DNA from 4 places in the Micromonospora sp. NPDC005367 genome. Region 1 is predicted to be linked to each of the others. Evidence: riboswitches for the same ligand, from Rfam matches in the RefSeq annotation. Region 1 holds a riboswitch; each other region holds the start of a gene.
The links. Region 1 has a riboswitch for cyclic di-AMP ahead of ABZS42_RS24925 (NlpC/P60 family protein). Riboswitches for the same ligand answer to the same signal wherever they lie in the genome.

Region 1 (3,423 bases):
CCCGGTGGCCCACTTCGCGGTCGGCGCCGAGGCGGGGTTGTGGAACCATGCCTTCTGGCCGAGGTACCAGATCGCCGTCCAGTCGCCGCGCACCTCGGCCACCGCGTACGTCTGGCCGGCCGAGGCCCGGGCGCCGTGGTCGGAGATGTACATGGTGTTCGGCGAGCCGTCCGGACGGAGGCCCAGGTCGTTGACGAGCGGGGCGTCTTGGCTCGGCGCGTTGTGCAGGACGACCGCGGAGGAGCCCCGCAGCGGGCAGGGCTCGGCCGGCGGCAGCGGGTCCGGCACGCCCGGCGGCTGCTGGTTGCAGCCGACGAACGCCGGCCGGTTGGCGGCGAGGTCCGGGTCGATGGTGACCAGGCCGGTCCGTTTGGTGCCGGTGGTCCGGAACGGCGCCTTCAGCAGATCGAAGTAGTGCGACCAGTCCCAGTACGGGCCCGGGTCCCAGTGCATGCCCGCCACGGTCGAGGCGACGGTGCCGGGAACGTTGTCGTGCCCGATGATGTGCTGCCGGTCCAGCGGGATGCCGAGCTTGAGCGCCAGGTACCGGACCAGCTTGGCCGAGGCCCGGTACATCGCCTCGGTGTACCAGGTGCCGTGGCCGGCGAAGCCCTCGTGCTCGATGCCGATCGACTTGGCGTTCACGTACCAGTTGCCGGCCTGCCAGCCGACGTCCTTGGTCCGAACGTGCTGCGCGACGTGGCCGTCCACCGAGCGCAGCGTGTAGTGCCAGCCCAGGTAGTCGGCCTGCTGCACGAGGCCGACGCTGGGCCCGTAGTACCCCTCGGTGTCGTGGATGACGATGTACTCGATCTTCTGCTGGGCCGGCCGGTTGCCCAGGTCGTGGTTGCCGTAGTCGCCGGCGCCCGGGCCGTACTGCTCGTACGGGGCGGGAATCCACTCGCAGCCGAGCCGTACCGGGCACTCCACCCGGTCCGGGCGCTGCGACTTGCGCAGCCCGAGACGGTGCACCGTGTCCGCCCGTGCGGTCACCGGGCGCGCGGCGAGGGTGACCTGGTGGCCGTCGTCGGTTCGCCGGGTCGCGCCGACGCGGATCTGGTCGTACACCTCGTCGGCGAAGGCGGAGGCCGTCTCCTCGGTGTCGGCTCCCGAGTAGCGCGCCACCGCGCCGTACCAGGTTCCCGGGTCGGTCTCCGCGCCGACCGGGCCGCCCAGCTGCTTCTGGTACGAGGCGAGCAGCGCCGCGCCGCCACGGATGTTGGCCGCCGGATCGGTACGGAGTGCCGTGGTGTCCGCCCCGGTGAGCGCTGCGGCGGCCTGAAGGGTCTGTAGCGCCGCGGACGCCGGCGCGCTGGACGGTTCGGCTCCACCGGGCGCGGCGACCGCCAGTGGCCGGGAGGTGTCGCCGCGCGGGTCCTCGTCCTGCTGGACGTGGTGGCTCGGGGTCAGGCTCGCGACGTGAGCCGCGTCGGTGAGGTGCAGCGGCCCGTAGCCGCCGCTGGTGCTGGGTGTGCCGGCGTGGGTGTCCCACCTGGACTCCAGGTAGGAGACGCCGAGCAGGACGGTCTCCGGCACGCCGTACTCCGCGGCCGCGGCCGCGTACTGCTGCTGACGCTCGCCGGTCGGGTCGGTTCCGGCGAGCGGTGCGGCCCCGGCCGGACCGCCGGTCAGTGGCACGGCAGCGGTGGCCGTGACCATCGCTGCGGCGAGCAGGGCACGCCTGCTCCTCGACATGGTTGATCGGTGCATCGAACCCCCAGTTACGGACGGGTCAAGGTATTGGTCACCTTGACTCCGCCGTGCCCTCGGGGTCAATACCTTTCCACTGGTCGAAGCGCTCGGAAGAAAACCTTCGTTCTCGCACCAGGGGTGCGTCCCGCTGCGTCACCACGGAGTGTCACGGCTCGACGGGTTGCGGATCGGTAACGGCGCTCTCTAGGCTGATCAATCGTCGGCCGGCAGCAGGTCCGTCCAACCCGGGCGGTAACGGTCCGACACCGCCGAGTCGCTCGCTGAGCGAGCCGGGGACCCAGGTTTCCGGGGTGAATCCGCAGCCACTGCGGTAGGGCGCCGACCTTCCCGCCCGAACCCGTCAGCTAACCCGGTAGGCGGTCAGGAAGAAGGAGTACGGAGCCCGGTGGCACACCATGCCCCGCGGCCTCCGTCCGGACGGTCGGCGACAGCCGGCCCGACGACGGGTGCGCCGCGTCCACGCTGGTCCCGCATCACCACCGTCCTCGCCGCCCTCATCGGCGTCGGCGTCGTCCTGACCGGCGGCGCCACGGCGGCGCACGCCGACCCGTCGGTCGCTGAGATCGAGCGTCAGATCGACCAGGACTGGAACAAGCTCGAACCCGTGATCGAGCGGCACAACGCCACCCGTCAGGAGCTCGCGGCCAAGCGCAAGCAGGCCGATGCGCTGGCGGCCCGGATCAAGCCACTGCAACTCCGGATCGACCAGGCCATGAACAAGGTCGGTGTGCTCGCGGTGCGGGCGTACAAGGGCGAGAACCTGTCCACCGTCAACGCCCTGCTCGGCAGCCAGTCACCGAGTGACGTCGTCGGCCAGCTGGAGCTGCTCGATCGGTTCGCCCACAATCAGCAGACGGACGTCGCCCAGGTCGTCGACCTGCGCGACGAACTGGCCCGGCAGAAGGCGCCGCTGGACGAGCTCGTCACCCAGCTGACCCGGACCGAGGCCCAGCTGGCCGAGAAGAAGAAGCAGATCAACACCGAGATCGACCGGCTGCAGAAGCTGCGGATCAAGGTGTACGGCAACGGCGGCGGCGGGCCACTGCGTCCGGCCCCGTGCCCGGCCACCTATCCGGGTGGCGCCGCCGGGGTGGCGGTGAAGTTCGCCTGCGCCCAGATCGGCAAGCCCTACGTCTGGGGTGCCGACGGTCCCGGCTCGTACGACTGCTCCGGGCTCATGCTCGCGGCGTGGGCCAAGGCCGGGGTGTCGCTGCCGCACAACGCCGCGCAGCAGCGCAGGGTGACCAAGACGGTGAGCCGTGCGGACCTGCGCCCCGGCGACCTCGTCTTCTACTACAGCGATCTGCACCACGTCGGCATGTACGTCGGCGGCGGATGGGTGGTGCACGCCTCGCAGGCCGGGGTGCCGATCAAGATGAAGAAGGTCGACGACGGCCCCATCCACAGCTTCGGCCGTCCCGACTGATCGTTTCGCGCAGAAGCCCCTTCCACCGGGTGGGAGGGGCTTCTGCGTGCGCCCGACGGGGCACGAGGCTCGGTCGGATTCCGGGCCCGACCGCCGGTCAGCGGGTGGGCCAGGTACGCCAGTTCTGCCAGGCCCGGCTCGGCGTCGGGCCACGCTGGCCCTGGTAGCGCGAGCCGTAGACGGCCGAGCCGTACGGGTGCTCGGCGGGTGACGAGAGCCGGAAGATGCAGAGCTGACCGATCTTCATGCCCGGCCAGAGCGTGATCGGAAGGTTCGCCACGTTC
Region 2 (3,423 bases), on a different contig from region 1:
CAGCGGGTCGTGTTCGCCGCGCGCCAGCAGGACCGGCACCTCGGTGGCCGCCACCAGCGCCGCCAGGTCCGGCTCAGCGACCGCGAACGCGCCCCGGTCCATGGCCAGTCGCCAGCGCCCGTGCACCTCACGCAGCCCGGCCGTCACCCTCGGATCGTCGGGGGCGACCAGCCCGGCCAGCCCGGACACCCGCAGGTAGCGCTGAGCGGCCTCGTCCCGGGTCGGGTACCAGGCGACCGGGCGGGCGGCCAGCTGGCGCGTCCTCGCCAGCTCGGCGTCGGACCACACCGCCTTGATGCCGAGCCCGACGACAGCGGCGACAGGCAGCCCGGCGCCGCGCGCGGCGAGCGTCAGGCCGACCACGCCGCCGAGCGAGTGCCCCAGCACGATCAGGCGGTCACCGGGGGCGAGGGCGGCGGCCACCCGCTCGGCCAGCGCGGCGAAGGAGTATGCGGGCAGCGGCGGCGACGTGCCGTGGCCGGCCAGGTCCGGTGCCAGCCAGCGCCCGTCCCAGCGGCGCCGCAGCAGTGGCGTCCAGGGCAGCCACACCTCACCGGTCGCACCCATGCCGTGCAGCAGCAGGAGGGTGGGCCGGCCGGCCGTACGGGCGCCACCGTCGTTCATGGACGCAGTGTGCCATCGGCGGGGCCGGCCCGGCGAGGGTGAACATCCGACAGTCGGACCGGACGACAACGGGCGCCGGCCCCTCGCGTAAGGGGGCCGGCGCCCGTTGTGAGCGCGATCGTCAGGCGGAGTAACCGCGAGTGGTGATCCAGTTCGCCAGGTTGATCGTGGTGATCCAGTACGACGGCACCGCCGGGTTCGCCGAGTCGGCGATCTTCACGGTGCGACCCTGGTCCCGGTAGCCGACGACGGCGATGTAGTGCCCGCCGCCGAAGGAGTGCCAGCCACCGTTCGTGTCGACGGCGTCGCCGACGATGTTCGCGACCACACCGCGCCCGTCGGTGATGGCCCGGACGATGTCGGCCTGGAGCTGGTCCATCTGGGCGGGACGCGGCGCGCTGGGGAACATGGTGGTCTTGTACGGGTTGCCCTTGACCACGGCGTTCAACACCCGCGTGGTGTCCTCGGCGGAGTTGGTGCCCATCTCGGTGGTGCCGAGCTGCGCGGCCAGGTCGTCCTGGCTGCGTTCGATGCCGGTGGCGCTGAGCGCGTTCCGGGCGGCGGCCGGGCCGCAGTAGAAGTAGGTCGTCTGCGCCTGGTAGTCGTAGTCGAGGACCTTGCTCGCCGGCGGCTTGGGCGCTGCCGGCTTGCGGGTCAGGTCCGGGTTCGCGGACTTCTTCGCCGCCGGGGCGCTGGTCGTGGGCGAGCCGGCCGCCGGGGTGGTGGGCTGCTGGTCGTCGAGCGAGGCGATGTGGGCGTCGCTGCGCAGTTCGGCCGCCACCGCGGTGGCGCCGCGCTGTGCGGCGGGCGCATCGTCGGCGCCGCTGAGCAGGGCGCCGGTGGTGGACGCCAGCACCACGGCCGCGGCGGACGCGGCGGCGATCTGGTACGGGCGCTGGGTGGCCAGCCGACGGAGCTGACGCTTCAGGGTGTGCTTCACGGTTCCTCCACGGTTCGGGGGGTGAGCGACCGGCAGCCGTACCGGAATCCGGGCAGGCGTCACCGCGCGGACCTGGTCCGCGTGCGGTTGGTGGATCGCTCAGGGAACGCCCGGTGGGTCGGGCGGAAAGACGCGGGTGCCGGAGTCAGCTCGCCGCTACGGGACGGGCGAGCACGGGCGCCGCGGCGCCGTGGAGGGTCGGGGAGGACCGAGGGATAGGTTCGTGCACCACAGGGATGGAACTCCTTCCGGCACCGCCTACCGGGTTAGCTGACGGATTCGGGCGGGAAGATCGCCCTACCGCGGGCCGTGGCTCGCGGATTCACCCCGGACGTGCATGTGGGTCCCCGGCTCGTGGAATCACGATTAGGCGGGTCGGCGCGGCGTCGCCTGTTGCGAACGGTTACCGCACCGGACGCGCCGACACTACTGGTCGACGGAGAGCCTGCCAACCCTTCGCCACCTGCTCAAACCTGTTCCGGTGAACAATTTTTCCGGGCGTTCAGCCGCTGACGTGACTCAATGGGACGGATGGTTACGGCGGCACCGGAGGGGCGCAACGGGACAGTCGAACGGCAACCTTGCCAAATGGCGGGGACGATTCGCACCCGCTGATCCCACTGACCGTTTTCGAATTGATGTGACCGGGCCCACCAAGATAACTGGGTCGACTCGAGTTCCTTGAGGTCCTGGAGTTCCCTGAGGCCGCGCTGCTCGCACGACCGGGACCGCCCGACTTCACGGAAGCCGAGTCGATCAAGGCCCGGACCGGCCCGCTCAGCCCACCCTGGCCGGCTGCCAGCGGGTCACCACCTGGGCGGGTGCGGCGGACGCGGGCCGAGCCGCCGGCAGTTGCCCCGGCCGGAGGCGGGCCGCCGCCGCGTACGCCTCGGTGGCCAGGGCACGGGCCGCCTCGGCGGCGAGTTCGGCGTCCCACCAGGCACCGCGCTCCCGTTCCCGGGCCGCCCGGTAGCCGGCCAGCCGGCCGTCCCGGACCACCCGGGCCAGGTGCACCTCCTGCTCGACGGGGTGCATGCGGGGATCCCAGCCGTCCCGGTGCCCGAAGACATCGCCGAGTTGGCGCAAGGTGAGCTCGCCTCGCCAGTACGCCGCCGTGGCCACCCGGTGCAGGTGCCGCTCCCGGGCGGCGTACTCGGCCGGAGTGCGAGGAGTGCGGGGCGGCGGCAGGGCACCGGCACCGCAGTACCGGCGGGCGGCGCTCTCGGCCTCGTCGTACGCCGCCCAGGCCCGGTCCAGGTCGTCCTGGGCGGTCAGCCACTCGGCCCGTCGCCGGCGGGCGGTCTGCGCCGCGCCGGCCGCGGCCACGGCCACCTCGTCGGCGTACCGGCGCAGGTCGGCAGCCTCGGCTGCGGCCAGCTCCCGGTCGGTCGGCCCGGTCGGGGCGGACCGGTCGTCCTCCGGCCGGTCGCGCTCCGGACGGGTGACCAGCACGGTGAGCACGATCAGGGCCAGCACCAGCAGAGCCGACCAGATGGCGGCGGCCTGCGGCACCTCGACGAGAAACTGGTAAAGGACGGTCTTCTCCATGTCGGTACCTCACGGCGAGCAGACGCGATGCGGGGAAGCCGCACGGGGCACCCGGCGCGGGGCCTTGTCGGTCACGCCGGGCGCCGGGAGCGGGCGCGGAAGACGGGTGCGGCGAGCGCGGCGGCGGAACGCTCTCGCGTCGCCGGCGGGGTCAGGCGCCGGGCGGAGCTCGGGGAGCGCGGACAGCTGCGACCGCGCTGCGGGGCAGCCACGCCTCGCCGGCCGGGACCGTGACCGGGTCGGCCACCGGTGCGGCCGAGGCAAACACCTCGGAAGTGGCACCGTGCGCGGCCGACGGGGCGACCCTTGAG
Region 3 (3,423 bases), on a different contig from region 1:
GGCGGGCCACCACCGCCCCGTTGGCGCCCGGGGCGTCGAACGCCACCGTACGGATGTCGACGAAACCGGTGCCGGCGAGCCACGCGACGTACTCGGCTCCGGAGTAGTTCCGGCCGCCCTCCGTCTCGACCACCATGTTCATACCCATCAGCGCCGCCTCCGGCGGCCCGGTGCGCTCGTCGTTCAGCAGGAGCTCGCAGATGACGACCGCTCCGCCGGGCGGCAGCGCGGCATGGCACTTCGCGAGCAGTGCCCGGTTCGTGGGCTCGTCCCAGTCGTGCAGGATCATGCTCAGCAGGATGACGTCGTGTCCGCCCGGCAGCGCGGGGTCGGCGAGGAAGTCGCCGGCGACGGTGCTGATCCGACCGCTCAGGTCGGCCGCCGCGATCCGCTGCTCGGCCCGTACGAGGACGTGCGGCAGGTCGAGCACGGTCGCCCGCAGGTCCGGCAGGTGCCGACACAACTCGATCGGGAACGCCGCCGCCCCGCCACCGACGTCGAGCAGCGATCGATGCGAATCGAAGCCGTACGCGCCGGCCAACGCCCGGGCGGTGAAGCTGGACGTGGAGTACATCGCGTCCCAGAACTGGCTGATCATCTCCGGGTCGCTGGTGTCGAACATCGATTGCTGGCTCTGCGGATCCCAGGTCAGCGGCCGGTCGGTGCGCAACGCGTCGGCGATGCGATGCCACGGCAGGTACGTGCGCAGGTCCGAGTAGCGGATCTGCCCGCCGAAGTAGTACGGGCGGCCCTCGACCAGGAACTGCTCGGCGAGTTCGGAGTTGCGGTAGCCGTCGCCCGCGCGTTCGAGCAGGCCGAGGGAGGCGCTCGCCGCCAGCAGCATGTCCGCCGGGCGCTCGGCCAGGCCGAACTCGGCGGCCGCCTGGTCGACGGTGATGGTGCGCCCACCGGCGAGCCGGGTGAACAGGCCGAGTTCGACGCCGACGGCGAGGGTCTTGAAGCCCCACGCGCCGGCGACGAGACTCATCAGAGGAGTTGGACTGATCATGATCACATCAGAGCATGCGCATGTATGACAGATTCCGCCGGGCTCGACGTTCCAGGAATGCGCGGCGAGGCCCGGAATCCGGTAACGGTTGGTTCGACGGTCCGTGACCTCGCGCCACCCGCCATCGTCCAGATTGGGCAATCCGGGCCACGTGCCACCGCTGCACGATTCGCGCGGACGCGCAATTCGAACCCCGGCTGCCACGCGTGGCCCGGTGAACAACTTCACATGAAGTGGGCAATGGCCGCGAATCCTGCCTAGCGTCGGTCGAGTTCGCCGACGCGAACACCGCGACCGGTAACGCCAAATCCTGCCGCCGGTCGTCGGAACGTCACCCATGGCAGGAGCGGGGGACCCACCGTTTCCCGGCGCCCACCGGCTTCCTGCCCCACGGGCGCCTCGGGGTGAAGCCGCCCATTCCGCGGCCGGGCACCTCAGTCCGAACCCGACAGCTCACCTCGTCGGCGTGGAGGAAATCCATGACATCTGCGTACCACGCCCGTCACCGTGCCGTTACCGCTCGTCGCGTCGCCGTCGGCGCCCTGGCCGCCAGCGCGGTCACCGGCGCCGTCGCGCTCTTCGGCGCCGCCCCCGCCCAGGCGGCGGTCAACTGGGACGCCGTCGCCCAGTGCGAGTCCAGCGGCAACTGGCACATCAACACGGGCAACGGCTACTTCGGCGGGCTCCAGTTCTCCCAGAGCACCTGGGAGGGGTACGGCGGCACGAAGTACGCCGCCCGTGCCGACCTCGCCACCCGTGACGAGCAGATCGCGATCGCCGAGAAGGTGCTCGACGGTCAGGGCATCGGCGCGTGGCCGACCTGCGGCAAGCAGGGTGGCTCGACGTCGTCGAAGTCCACGGGCGAGTCGAAGTCGACCGGCGGATCGAAGCGCCCCTCGGGCAGCGGGACGAAGCCGACCACCCACACCCAGCGGCACAGCACCTCGACCTCGACCTCGACCGGCGGCAGCTACGTCGTGAAGCCGGGTGACACACTGTCGGAGATCGCTGGGACACACCACGTGACCGGCGGCTGGCCTGCCCTGTACGAGCGCAACAAGCGCGTGGTCGGCGACGACCCGGGCCTCATCTTCCCGGGTCAGCGGCTCAGCCTCTGACCGAGCACGCTTCCGAAGCGGCCCGAGCCTGCGAGCACGTCCCGGCGCGGGTCGTCGTCGGCCTGAGCGGCCTCCGGGGCGGAAGGTTCTTCCGTCCCGGAGGCCGCTTGCCGATGGCGGTGCGTCCGGGTCGCGGCGATCGAGTTCCGGATCGCCGCGCGGTCCAGCCCCCGCGGCACCGGCCTGGGTGGCCCGGGCCCGCGCTCAGGCGGCCAGTAGGCCGGCGAGGCTGAGTTGGTTGACGGCGGCGTCGATGCCGGCGCCGGGCACGCGGGTGAAGAGGGCGGCCACCTCGCGGGTGGTGGCCCGGTGGGCGCTGAGCGCGGTCAGCAAGCCCTCGCACGCGGCGGCGGTGCCGGGACCGGTCTGGCTGGTCATCGCTCGCACGGTCTCGTCCGGGGTCCAGATGCGGGGGAGGGGGACGTCGAGTTCATCGGACGTGTCGGTGTCGCCCCGGTACCACCGGCCGCCGTCCCACCAGAGGCAGAACGTCAACAGGCCGTTGCGGTTGCGGGTGTTGAGGACGCTGTCGGTGACCCAGGCGGGTGCTCCCGCATACAGGTCGGGCAGGGGCTGGCCGCCGTGGTAGGCGGCTTCGAGCAGCGGCGAGTTCCACTTTCCGCCGGAGAGGACCGCGCGTTCGCCCGGGAGCAGGAAGAGGACCGATCCGCTGCGGCGGTCGCTCTCGTACCAGCCGTGCCCGGGGAAGATGCGCGGCCCCCATTCCGACCCGACGCCGACGTACGCCGCTGACAGCGCCGCCCAGCGTGCCCAGACATCCGGCAGGGGAGGGACGTCGTCCACGGCGGTGCCCCTGCGACCGGCGGTGGCGTCGGCCGCTGCCGCGGCGGCCGCGCGGCCGGGATCGCGGCCCTGCGCGGTGGGTCCGGCGACGTAGCCGGCGAGCCATACCGGTACGCGCGGGCGGGGATAGGCCGCCAGGTCGTTGCGGTAGTGCTCGGCCGGCATCAGTTGGCCGTCGGGAAAGGGTTCGTCGCCGTAGTCGTAGTCGACGGTCATCTCGCCGCGATCGGTGACGGTCAGCAGCAGTCGCCACCAGGGCCCGGCCGGCATCCGCGCGGCGACGTCTCGTTGGTGACGGACCATCTCGCCGGCCCACAACGGCACCGGCACCGGTACCGGCCTGTCGCTGGACCAGAACACGAGCTGGGCGATCTCGGCGGAGACGGTGAACGCGAACTCGGCCGCGAACCGCTGCCAGCCGGGCGGCCCGAGCCGGGCCAGCCGTTGCACGATCGGTTCGAGCAGCTGAGACGCCTCCGCGGCGGTTCGGGC
Region 4 (3,423 bases), on a different contig from region 1:
ATCCGGTCGAACTGGCGGTACCGCGGGCGGAGCTGGAGAGCGCGACCATGGCAGCCGCCGACGCCCTGCTGGGTGAGGTGGAGGGGACGGTCGGAGTGATCACGCCGGTGCCTCGCCGGGACGAGGTGGCGAGCTGGCTCGGCGCGCTGGGCGGGTCCCGTCTGCAGGTGGTGACCAGCCTGGAGGCGAAGGGTATGGAGTACGACGGGGTGGTGCTGGTCGCGCCGAGCGAGATCCGCGCGGATCCCGGCTCGGGCGTCCGGACGCTCTACGTGGCGCTCTCCCGGGCCACCCAGCGGCTCGCCACGATCGACCCGACCGACTGAGCGGTCCCCCGGCGGCCCCGCCTCGGCCTCCGGCGCGGCCGACAGTTGCACACATTGCGATGTGAGCATATGTTTGACCGGTCCGGACCGTCGGCGGAGGGTGGTCTCGTGGGCGCAGGTCATGGCCACGACGAGTCGGTGGTGAACGCCGCGCAGCACCACCGCGGCCGACTCTGGGCGGCGTTCGCCCTGCTCGCGGTCCTGATGCTGGTCGAGGCGGTCGCCGCCTTCCGGACCGGCTCGCTCGCCCTGCTGTCCGACGCCGGGCACATGTTCACCGACGTGCTCGGCATCGGCATGGCCCTCGCGGCGATCACCGCCACCCGGCGGGCCGGTCACGACCCGCAGCGCACCTTCGGCCTCTACCGTCTCGAGGTGCTCGCCGCGCTGGCGAACGCCGTACTGCTCTCCGGGGTCGCGGTCTACGTGCTGGTCGAGGCGGTCGGCCGGTTCGGCGACCCGCCGGAGGTGCTCGCCGGCCCGATGCTGGCGGTGGCCGTGCTGGGCCTGCTGGCCAACGTGGCCGCCTTCGCACTGCTGCGACCCGGGGCCCGGGAGAGCATCAACCTCCAGGGTGCCTACCTCGAGGTGCTCGGCGACCTGCTCGGCTCGCTCGGGGTGATCGCGGCGGCGCTGCTCATCACGTTCACCGGCTGGTGGTGGACGGACCCGTTGGTGGCGGTGGCGATCGGCGTGTTCATCCTGCCGCGCACCTGGCGGCTCGGGCGGGCCGCGGTCCGCATCCTGGTCCAGGCCGCCCCGGAACACCTTCAGGTGACCGCGGTGCACGACCGGCTGGCCGCGGTGCCCGGCGTGGCCGGCGTACACGACCTGCACGTATGGACGCTCACCTCGGGCATGGAGGTGGCTTCGGCGCACCTCACCATGGCGCCCGGCGCGGAGGTCGGCACCGTGCTCGCGGCGGCGCGGGAGGCGCTGCACGAGGACTTCCACATCGAGCACGCGACGTTGCAGATCGAGCCCGGTGCGGCCCCTGGCGCCTGCGGGGCCGTCGAGTGGTGATGTGAACAGGCGGGGTCTTTGAGCCGGATGGTGCGGTTGTGCCGCATTTTTCGGTTAGCTCGACGGCACAGGGAGTCACATCGGCTGCAGCAGCCCCACCGGCACCGGTAGGCTCGGTCCCGGTCTCCGCCAGGAGGCGCCCACCAGCGCCGGCGGCGACCGCCGCCTAATCGCCGACGTTCGGCGAACCGGGGAACCACGTTCCTGGGGTGCATCCGCGCGAGCGGTAGGGATCTTCCGTCCCGAACCCGTCAGCTAACCCGGTCGGCGGCTGACGGAAGGACATGTGCATGCCAGCAGTGGCACCCGTACGACGACGCGCCGCCCGGATGGCGGCCCTGATCGCCGCGACGCTCGCCCTCGCCCTCGTGGCCACCCCCGGCACCGGCACCGCGGCCACTCCCCCGGCGGCTCTGCCCGCCGCGGCCCCCAGCACCGACACCGAGGGCGGCACCCCCGCCCTGCGCGCCCAGTTGGAGGCGGCCAGCAAGGGCTGGCTCGACGCGAAGGCCGCCCTGGCACGCTCCGTGACACGGCAGCAGCAGCTCACCGACCGGCTCAAGAAGACCGACGCCGAGCTGGCGGAGCGCAGCGGCAAGGTCGGCGAGATCGCCGGGGTCGCCTACCGCACCGGCCGGCTCGGCACGGTCTCGGCACTGCTCAGCAGCAGCAGCCCGGAGGGCTTCATGGACCGCGCCGCCGCCCTGGAGGCCGTCGCCTCCAAGGAGGACCGGGCGCTGCGTGACCTGACGGCGACCCGGGACGAGGCGAACCGGACCCGCGCCGCGCTGGACGGTGAGATCAAGGAGCAGCGCAAGCAGGTCGCCGTGATGGCGAAGCGCAAGCAACAGGCCGAGCGAGCCCTCGAGGTGGCCAACGCGAACGCGGTCAACTCCTCCGCCGGCGGGTCCAACCGGGGCACCTCCACCGCGAACGCCGACCCGGCGCCGCGCAACCCGGACGGCTCCTGGCCCAAGGAGTCGTGCAGCGTCAACGACCCGACACCGGCGAGCGGCTGCATCACCCCGCGCGCGCTGCACGCGCTCAAGCAGGCCAAGGCGGCCGGCTTCACCCGCTACGTCTCGTGCCATCGCAACGGCGGATCCGGCGAGCATCCCAAGGGGCGGGCATGCGACTTCGCCGCCCAGAAGAACGGCTTCGGCGGTGACGCCACGGGCGGCGACAAGACGTACGGCAACAACCTGGCCGCGTACTTCATCCGCAACTCCGACCGGCTCGCGGTGCTCTACGTGATCTGGTACCGGCAGATCTGGCTGCCCAGCAGCGGATGGAAGTCGTACAGCGGGGCGGGCGGAGACCCGTCCAGCGACCACACCAACCACGTGCACCTCTCGGTGTACTGACGCCGCGCGGGCGGGTGGTCGCAGCGGCCACCCGCACCGCCCGGATACGTCGCGGGACGTAGCCACGATGTCGCCGGTCGGCGGACGATCCGGCCGGCCGGCACGGGCAGCATCGAGGACATGACCCGAACACCGCCGACCGTGCGTAAGGCTCTGCTCACGCTGCACCTGGTCACCTCGCTGGGCTGGCTCGGCGCGGACCTCGTACTGCTCGCGTTGGGCGTGGCGGTGCTGCGCGGCGCCGACGCGGACGTGGTCTATCCGGCCGCCGCGCTGATCGGCACGACGCTCTTCGCGCCGCTGGCCGTCGCCGTGTGGGTGGTCGGTGTGACCAGCGCCCTGCTGACCCCGTGGAAGCTGTTCCGCTACCGCTGGGTGCTGGCGAAACTGCTGATCACCACGGTGATGGTCGGGCTCGTGCTGTTCCTGCTCACGCCGAGCCTGCGCGCCGCCGGCGACCTCGGGGCTGCGCTGCCGGCGCGGGACCGGGCCGACCTGGTGATCGCGCCCGCCGTGTCGACCAGCTTGATGATCATCGCGACGGTGCTCTCCACGTACAAGCCGTGGGGGCGGATGCGGCCGGCCGGACCGGGCGCGCGGCGCGGGCGCCCGGCGGTGGCCGGGCGCGCGGGTGCCTGACCGCCGGCCGCTGTCGCGGCGCCGGTCAGGACGCGGCGGGTGGGCTCTCCCGGTGGCGTTCGAGCTCGGAG

Region 2: it holds a riboswitch for cyclic di-AMP, as region 1 does, so the genes downstream of both, ABZS42_RS18175 (C39 family peptidase) here and ABZS42_RS24925 (NlpC/P60 family protein) in region 1, are expected to answer to the same signal.
Region 3: it holds a riboswitch for cyclic di-AMP, as region 1 does, so the genes downstream of both, ABZS42_RS18065 (transglycosylase family protein) here and ABZS42_RS24925 (NlpC/P60 family protein) in region 1, are expected to answer to the same signal.
Region 4: it holds a riboswitch for cyclic di-AMP, as region 1 does, so the genes downstream of both, ABZS42_RS09420 (hypothetical protein) here and ABZS42_RS24925 (NlpC/P60 family protein) in region 1, are expected to answer to the same signal.

What each region holds. Positions count from the first base shown of each region.
Region 1 is NZ_JBEXFP010000044.1:11,539-14,961, reverse strand. It holds gene ABZS42_RS24930 (peptidoglycan recognition family protein) at 1-1,695, opposite strand, end outside; cyclic di-AMP (ydaO/yuaA leader) riboswitch at 1,950-2,086, shown strand; gene ABZS42_RS24925 (NlpC/P60 family protein) at 2,099-3,139, shown strand; gene dcd (dCTP deaminase) at 3,237-3,423, opposite strand, start outside.
Region 2 is NZ_JBEXFP010000024.1:1,370-4,792, forward strand. It holds gene ABZS42_RS18170 (alpha/beta hydrolase) at 1-624, opposite strand, end outside; gene ABZS42_RS18175 (C39 family peptidase) at 746-1,564, opposite strand; cyclic di-AMP (ydaO/yuaA leader) riboswitch at 1,805-1,947, opposite strand; gene ABZS42_RS18180 (hypothetical protein) at 2,342-3,112, opposite strand; gene ABZS42_RS18185 (hypothetical protein) at 3,264-3,423, opposite strand, start outside.
Region 3 is NZ_JBEXFP010000023.1:73,108-76,530, forward strand. It holds gene ABZS42_RS18060 (methyltransferase) at 1-1,009, opposite strand, end outside; cyclic di-AMP (ydaO/yuaA leader) riboswitch at 1,301-1,491, shown strand; gene ABZS42_RS18065 (transglycosylase family protein) at 1,489-2,127, shown strand; gene ABZS42_RS18070 (hypothetical protein) at 2,332-3,423, opposite strand, start outside.
Region 4 is NZ_JBEXFP010000009.1:108,754-112,176, reverse strand. It holds gene ABZS42_RS09430 (AAA family ATPase) at 1-326, shown strand, start outside; gene ABZS42_RS09425 (cation diffusion facilitator family transporter) at 435-1,349, shown strand; cyclic di-AMP (ydaO/yuaA leader) riboswitch at 1,503-1,635, shown strand; gene ABZS42_RS09420 (hypothetical protein) at 1,640-2,713, shown strand; gene ABZS42_RS09415 (hypothetical protein) at 2,834-3,352, shown strand; gene ABZS42_RS09410 (SRPBCC family protein) at 3,378-3,423, opposite strand, start outside.